2 regions of the Alteromonas sp. G4i35 genome follow, and region 2 is predicted to be linked to the other one. Evidence: riboswitches for the same ligand, from Rfam matches in the RefSeq annotation. Region 2 holds a riboswitch; the other holds the start of a gene.
The links. A riboswitch is a leader RNA that binds a small molecule or an ion and turns the genes downstream of it on or off. The one in region 2 is predicted to bind thiamine pyrophosphate.
Positions count from the first base shown of each region.

Region 1: another riboswitch for thiamine pyrophosphate. It lies ahead of ACFI6L_RS03585 (TonB-dependent receptor); the one in region 2 lies ahead of thiC (phosphomethylpyrimidine synthase ThiC).

Region 1 is NZ_JBHNZD010000004.1:145,895-150,123, forward strand. Features, by position in the region: gene ACFI6L_RS03575 (tRNA(Met) cytidine acetyltransferase TmcA domain-containing protein) at 1-834, opposite strand, end outside; gene ACFI6L_RS03580 (acyl-CoA thioesterase) at 894-1,319, shown strand; TPP riboswitch at 1,450-1,553, shown strand; gene ACFI6L_RS03585 (TonB-dependent receptor) at 1,609-3,699, shown strand; gene ACFI6L_RS03590 (hypothetical protein) at 3,717-3,980, shown strand; gene pnuC (nicotinamide mononucleotide transporter family protein) at 3,980-4,229, shown strand, end outside.
Region 2 is NZ_JBHNZD010000010.1:67,668-71,896, reverse strand. Features, by position in the region: gene ACFI6L_RS07975 (uroporphyrinogen-III C-methyltransferase) at 1-1,081, shown strand, start outside; gene ACFI6L_RS07970 (heme biosynthesis HemY N-terminal domain-containing protein) at 1,078-2,253, shown strand; TPP riboswitch at 2,365-2,476, shown strand; gene thiC (phosphomethylpyrimidine synthase ThiC) at 2,751-4,229, shown strand, end outside.

The sequences.
Region 1 (4,229 bases), on a different contig from region 2:
TTGTTGTGTTCTGACACCGGCTATTTCTTGTTGTTGAATACGTGAAAGTACGTTCTTCACATTATCGAAGCGTTCACTGGTTAATAGTACATTTTTACCCTGTCTGATTAGGCTTTCAATGAATATACCTAATAATGATGACTTGCCTCTGCCTCTTGGGGCAGTAATTAGCGCGTTTAGTTTATTAAGTGAGTGTGCTTGATATAAACGACTGTATGCCTGCTCTTGCTCTTCTGATTTAAATAGTGAGCCTCTATAGACGTTTGATGTTAAGCCTTCGCTAATACGGTACATAGCCGTATCTGGAAGCGTGGTTTTTTCTTCAGTGTGAAATGCCACGTAGTCGTTGTTACGCAGGTGCTTTATAAAGCGTTCGAGGTATCGACTTTGTGTAAGCGTAAACCCCTCCGACAGGAACGAGACCGAAATATTGTTGACCCATTCACTCAATGCAGGGCAAATAAGTATTAAACAACCACTGCGTTTAACGATCCCCGCCACTGCCATCACGTCGCCAGGTTTGAATGAATCGCGACAGTCTAATGTGGCAATGTCACATTCGCTCCCCAGTACTTGTTTGCGGTTCTTTCCCTTAAGTGTATCGCCAGCAAAATTCACAACGCTTATAGATGAAACTTCATCTACAAAGGCTTGAACGCTACGTATGGCAGCTTCACAAAAATCATCATTGCCAGATATTACAAGCATTCTCCGGTGAAGCGGGCAAGTCACGTTTGATAAGTGTGAAGCGTGAGAGCTTTTTTTGCAGCCATTTTCGCCGCTATTTTCAAAGTAGGGGGCTAATAGCCATTCGCGTAATTGAGTTAGCGCCATGAATCAGTTTTTTCGGTATAATCTAACGCTATAGTAGCGATTTATTATGAGGAATTCGAATGCGCTTTCTTTCTCGGCGTCTAGTTATGCCAAACGACCTTAATTACGCCAATTCTTTGTTCGGTGGCCGCGCGTTAGAATGGATAGACGAAGAAGCTGCAATTTGGGCTATTTGTCAGCTAGAAACTAATTGCTTGGTAACTAAGCATATTGGTGAAATTAGTTTCGAATCACCGGCTATGCAGGGTGATATCGTAGAGTTTGGTCTAGAAACTAAAGCTGTAGGCCGTACGTCTATTACCGTAAGCTGCTTGGTACGCAACAAAGCAACCAAGAAAACCATCTGTTTTGCAGACGATATCGTTTTCGTAAAGGTTGACCCTGATACGCGTCAACCAACCGCACACGGCAAAACGTTGGAAGGTTTAAAAGCACAAACTGACGATGAAGTACGTCGCCTAAATATGAATATTGACGCTGAATAGCCCTAAGCTTTCAACGCCTTATATCATATATAAAACCTTACGTTAGCTTAACGTCTTATCTGCTTGACGGCGTGTATCGAACTGGTAGACTCCGTCGCAGAAGTTGAGTTTGCTAGTTTTAGCAGCGCAACACTATACCAAGGGGTGTCCGTTTTCGGTCTGAGATCCACATTCGTGGGAACCCTTAAACCTGATCCGGATAATACCGGCGTAGGGATGGTTCACAATATAGCCTTATCACCTGCCGTTAGACCCGGATCTTTTTTCTTAAATAAGAATAAGAGATCCCATGTATAAAACACTTTTCACACTTTCACTGCTTGCTAGTTCCGTTGCGGCCTATGCGCAACAAACCAATGTAAGTAACACTTCAGATAGCACGCCATCAGATATTGAGCGCGTCATCGTATCTGGTGATTTTCGTCAAACTACACTCGACCAGTTAAGTGCTAGCGCGACCATTTTAGATCAAGAGCGTCTTCGCAGTAGACAGCCGAGCCATATCGACAGTGTGCTAAACAGTATTCCAAACGTAAACTTTGCAGCTGGTGCGTCTCGCGGCCGCTTCGTGCAAATTCGCGGTATTGGAGAGCGTAGTCAGTTCGCCGAGCCTATCAATCCTTCTGTAAGCTTTATCGTCGATGAATTTGATTTTTCAGGCCTTGCTGCGGCAGGTCTTATTTTTGATACTAAACAACTAGAGGTATATCGCGGACCTCAGGCTACCTTATACGGCACAGGTGCATTGGCCGGAGCGGTTAAACTCTCCAGTAATGACGTGGGTAGCGACGCCCCAGACTACGTTGAAGCCCGCATTGGGAACAAAGAGAGTTACCGTATTGAAGGCGCCACTGGTGATGATATCAACACGGATTGGGGCTATCGTGTTGCGCTGGTTCATAATCGCAGTGATGGCTTTGTAGAAAATACGTTCTTAAATAGAAGCGATACCGCGAATATCGATGAAACCGCACTGCGCTTTGCCGTTGAAGGCAGTGTAGATGAGCGAACCACACTAGCGCTTACTTATCGCTGGTACGATATCGATAACGGTTACGATGCATTCTCGCTAGACAATGACAACAAAACGCTGTCTGATGAACCTGGATTTGACGAACACCAAACCCACGCTGTTAGCGCGCGCTCTACAACCAATACAGCAGCGGGCGACTTTATTCTAATTGCCACCCATGCTTCTCACAATATTGCTTATGGATACGATGAAGACTGGACATTCACAGGGTTTCACCCGTGGGGTTATACGTCTTTTGACGCCTATTATCGCGATGTAGAAACACAGACCGGAGAGATGCGTTTCGTGTCATCTGACAGTGCCGCACTTTTTGATGGTATGACTGACTGGACAATAGGCGTATTTTATAAAAGCACGGAAGAAAAGCTGCTGCGTCAGTACACTTATTTGGATAGTGACTTTGCCAGTGAATACACGCCTACGACGACCGCTATATATGCTCAGACTGAAAGTCGTTTGAACGAAAATTTAGTACTTGTAGCAGGGTTAAGAGTCGAAAACTACGATTTTGATTACGCTGATAACAACCAGCTCACTCGCGCGTTCGACACCACCATGGTAGGCGGGAAAGTCGCGCTTCAGTATACACAGGGCGATCACTTCTATTACGGCAGTATTTCACGCGGATATAAAGGGGCAGGCTTTAACCCCGACAGCCGCGTGAATGACAATCAGCGATTCTTCGACGAAGAGTATAACTGGAACTACGAAGTAGGCGTTAAGGGCCCATTACTTACGCCTGACCTAATTGCTCGCGCTGCAATTTTCTATATGGATAGAAAAGATACTCAGGTGAGCGATTTTGACGTTATCACTCGTGATGACGGTACGGCAGGGTTCGTAGATATTATTGATAATGCTGATTTAGGAACAAACAAAGGAGCCGAGCTGGAGCTTAGCTGGATTGCTAGTGAAGCATGGCAGCTTGATGCAAGTGTTGGTTACCTAAGCGCTACCTTTGAAGGGTATACGCTTGCAGACGGTACTGAAGTGTCTGAGCAAAGACAGGCTCAATCACCTAAGTGGACAGCAAACCTGTATAGTGAGTACGCACTTACAGATAACATGCTTTGGCGTGTAGATGTAGATTACAAAAGCGAATACCGTTTTTCTGACGGCCATGATGTAACCTCGCCAAGTACTACGCTGGTTAATTCGGAGATTGTGGTGTTACACGGTGATTGGCAGACATCACTGTGGGTACAAAATGCCTTTGATCGTGAGTTTTACACCCGTGGATTCGGTGGTTTCAGCAACGACCCTCGCGATGAGTATGCCTTCGATGAGCCATATTACCAAATAGGTAACGGTCGTCAGTTTGGCGTTACTGTTAAGTACGCGTTTTAAAATAAAAGGAAACAGACATGCAAGTTATGGTTGAACTGTCGTTGTACCCATTGGTTAACGAATACATTCCACCTATTCAAGATTTCATTGATAGGTTAAATAGCTATAGTGATATTGCAGTTTCAACAAGCTCAACCAGCACGCAGGTTACAGGTGACTATGGCGTGGTTATGAAAGTACTTGGCGAAGAAATGCAAAGGACCCATGAAGAAGTGGGGCAGGCTATTTTCGTTGCTAAGTTTTTAAACTTTGATGCCATGCAATCTAGAAAATCATCTTAATGGCTAACTTTTTTTCTGAGTTTACCTCACAAATTGCCGCTACTTCGCTTTTAGAGTGGGTAGCGGTTGTCCTCGCTATTGCCTATGTGCTGTTAGCCGCAAAACAGAACAGCTGGTGTTGGCTGTGCGCTTTTGTGAGTACCGCAATTTACACCTGGCTATTTTGGCAGGTGACTTTGCCATTTCAGTCTGCGCTTAACTTCTTTTATATGATAATGGCGGGATACGGTTATCATCAGTGGTCGAAAG
Region 2 (4,229 bases):
TGAATCAACATCGTCGGGTGCTGCTAAAAAGAAATCGTCGGGAAATGGTCTACTGTGGTTTGTTGTAATCATCCTTTTCCTTATTGTGCTTGGTATGGCTGGCGCAGGTTACTGGTATTACATGCAGCAACAGTCGGCAAGCAAGGACTCTGAATCTGCACTTCAAACGACGACCTCTCAGCTAAACACTATTGAGCGTGAGCGCGCTGGTCTTGTTGCCTCTATCGACAAAGTAGCTCGCACCAACCAGACGTTAGAAAGCACGGTAGCCGAGTTAAAAGCGCAAAACGAAAAGCTGACGCTGCAAGCTGAATCGACGCTTGAACAACTAAACAATATGGAAGGTCGCCGCCCGGCAGACTGGCTCATTGCTGAAGCTGATTACTTAGTTCGCATGGCAGGCAGAAAGCTTTGGTTAGAAAACGACGTACGCACAGCAATTTTGCTGCTAGTTAACGCAGATAAACGCTTAAAGTCGTTGGCCGACCCATCGGTACTTCCGGTTCGCGCAAACCTTGCAGAAGATATTCAAACACTTCAACAGCTTAACCCTGTATCACAAAGTTCCGTAGCCCTTGCGCTTACAGGCATGATAGCGCAAATAGATAAGCTACCACTTGATACCTTTGAAAAACCACAAGACGCCAATGCAGAAGACACGATCTTATCGGAGTCAGCTGACGACTGGCAGGAGAACCTTGCAAAAGTGTGGCGTTCACTGGTGAACGATTTTCTTACCATAAAAACCATTGAAGGCCCGGTTGAACCAGTGCTTTCACTGGAAGCGCAGTTTTTAGCAAAAGAACAACTTCGTCTGCAGCTTATGCACGCGCAAACTGCCGCGCTTCAGGGCGATGCAGGACTTTACAGCCAGTCGCTTCAATACGCTCAAACGTTAATTATTGAAAAGTTCGACACAGAAAAAAGCCAAGTAACGGGCTTTGTAGATGCACTACAAAACCTCATTGCTACCGATGTATCGCGCCCAATACCTACAGAGCTAGCGTCACAAAAACCGCTAGAGCGTCTATTGGATAGCCGCGTTAAACAGGTGTTCGGACAAGGAGCAAGTGCACTATGAAATGGTTAGCTATTGCCCTTGCGGTATTAGCCGCATTCGTTGTTGCACTAATTGTTGGCCCGATGTTGTTAGGCGATAAGGGCTACGTACTCATATCACTGGGTAATACCGCTGTTGAAATGACGGTGATTAGCTTTTGTATTTTAGTGATAGGTGCCGTCATTGCCTGGTACGTACTATCTCGACTTGTATTGTGGGCGTTAAGCCTGATCACAGGTTCACATAAATGGTTCGGCACTTTGGGTGAGCGCAAACGTAAGCGTGCGTTTTACGACGGCTTACACGCAATGGCTGCAGGTGATTTTGATACGGCTCAAAAGGCGCTAAGCAAAACCACCAACGGCGATTTCGAAGGCGTTAACTATTTGGCGTCAGCGCAAATTGCTTTTGCCAATAACGATTTAGCCAAAGCCCGTTATTTCCTTGTTCAGGCAACTGATTTTCCAAAAGCAAAAGTATCCGCAACGGTCATGCACGCGCGTATTGATATGGCTGAAGAAAAATACGATGCGGCACTAGAGAAACTTAACGAGCTTGACGAGCAAGACCGTGAAAACAAGCAGGTTGTGCAGTTGAAAGCGCAAATTCTTGCCAAGTTAGGTAAGTGGCAAGTACTTCAGGAGAATTTGTCAGGCTGGCGTAAAGCATTGCCCAAAGCGGATTACACCGCATGGAGCCAGCGCATCGCCAAAGGTAAGTTTGCCGAAATTGCCAGCAAACAAGGCGCTGTCGAGCTTAAATCATATTGGGAAACCCTACCCCGCAAGCTTCGTCACGACGATGCTTACCGCGCGGCTTACATTCAACAGTTGCTTGACCAAGGTATGCATGCCGACGCACAGAATTTGCTAGTTGAATGGCAAAAACGTGGCCCGAATAGCGCCCTGTTTCCGCTGTTCACGCAGCTTAATATTCCTGATGCATCGCCATCACTACGACTGCTTGAAAGCTGGATAAAGCAAGACGAAGAAAACGTGTCGCTATACTCCACGCTAGGCCAAGTTGCATTTAACTCAGGCGATGATGTGTTGGCGGAAAAAGCGCTGCTTAAAGCCACTAAAATGAAGTCGCGCAAAGAAGACTTATTGCTGCTGTCTGCAATTAGCGAACGCAAGCACGACACAGCCACTGCACTTCAGCTTTACAAGGAAGGTCAGCAGCTAGCCAGCTAGATGAATATTCATTTAGCTTTCTGGTAGTACTTGTATTACCCGTAAAATTGAAGATATAGTAAAAAGGAATTCTCAATTCGGGTTGTTTCAACAACAACCCGAATTGACTTAAACAACTTGTCGGAGTGCTTCACTGGTAACCCAGTAAGCTGAGACCGCGAAAGTGGGATCCGTAGAACCTGATCAGGCTAATACCTGCGAAGGGAACAAGAAAATACAATGTGCACAATGTTAAACCGTGGTTTAGCGTTGTGAAGCGAAGTTGTTTTGCTGTTGATGATACAGACACACCCATTCCGGTGCTGCTCGTCACTCAAGGTAAACTGTTCAAGTTTATCGCCAAGTCAACATCAACGGTGTAAAGGGCTGCAATCACCAGAACCTTTACCAACAATCTCGCTAAAGTAACGGGATTGTTTCCCTCTACACTTCCACTTTGTATTCTCCTTCACTCCTGACAAGCATTTTTAGAACCTAAATTTACAAGGTAAAATGCTATGTCGAACAGACGCGAACAGCGCCAACAAGCACAACAATTCATTAATGAACTTGCGGGCGAAGCTTACCCAAATTCAACACGCCACTACGAGTGTGGCAGCCGTGACGATATTCGTGTGGCCATGCGCCTTATTCACCAACACGACAGTTTAGTGGGTGGTACTGAAAACAACCCTATTTTAGAACCGAATCCGCCCATTCCTGTGTACGACACCTCTGGCCCTTATGGCGACCCACAAGAAAACATAGATGTACACAAAGGTTTAAGCTCACTTCGCCAAAAGTGGATTGAAGAGCGTAGCGATACCCTTGAATTAGAGGGCGTTTCGTCAAGCTTTGCAAAAGAGCGAGAAAACGACATATTTACCGAAGATTTCCGCTTTATTCGCAGCCGCAAACCACTAAAAGCAAAAGCAGGCAAAAACGTAACCCAGCTTCACTACGCAAGACAGGGCATTATTACTCCTGAAATGGAATACATTGCCATTCGCGAGAATATGGGTCGCCAGGCCATTAAAGATGCCGAACTGACGCAGCAGCACAAAGGCGAACACTTTGGTGCGAATTTACCCGATACCATCACGCCTGAATTTGTACGCCAGGAAGTGGCCGCAGGCCGCGCCATTATTCCATGCAACATCAATCACCCCGAGTTGGAACCAATGATTATAGGGCGTAACTTTCTAGTAAAGATTAACGCAAACATTGGTAATTCAGCAGTCACCTCGTCTATTGAAGAAGAGGTAGAAAAGCTGGTGTGGTCAACGCGCTGGGGCGCCGATACCATCATGGATTTATCTACCGGCAGAAACATTCACGAAACCCGAGAGTGGCTGCTGCGAAACAGTCCTGTTCCTCTTGGCACCGTGCCCATCTATCAAGCGCTAGAAAAAGTAAACGGTGTAGCCGAAGATTTAACGTGGGAGATGTTTAAAGACACCCTAATTGAGCAAGCCGAACAAGGCGTAGACTACTTCACCATTCACGCTGGCGTGCTGCTTGAGTACGTACACCTTACCGCAAAGCGGGTAACCGGCATTGTATCGCGCGGCGGTTCGATAATGGCAAAGTGGTGCTTAAGCCACCACCAACAAAGCTTTCTGTATGAGCACTTTCATGATATTTGCGAAATTTGCGCTAAGTACGATGTGGCGCTGTCGCTAGGTGATGGCCTGCGCCCTGGTAGCGTAGCTGACGCTAACGACGACGCGCAATTCTCTGAGCTACGCACCCTTGGTGAGCTGACGAAAATTGCATGGGAGTACGATGTTCAGGTAATGATTGAAGGCCCGGGGCATGTGCCAATGCATATGATTAAAGCGAACATGGAAGAGCAGCTTAAGCACTGCCACGAAGCACCGTTTTATACCCTTGGCCCCCTCACCACCGATATCGCTCCTGGCTATGACCACTTCACTTCAGGTATAGGTGCCGCCATGATTGGTTGGTATGGCTGCGCAATGCTGTGCTATGTAACA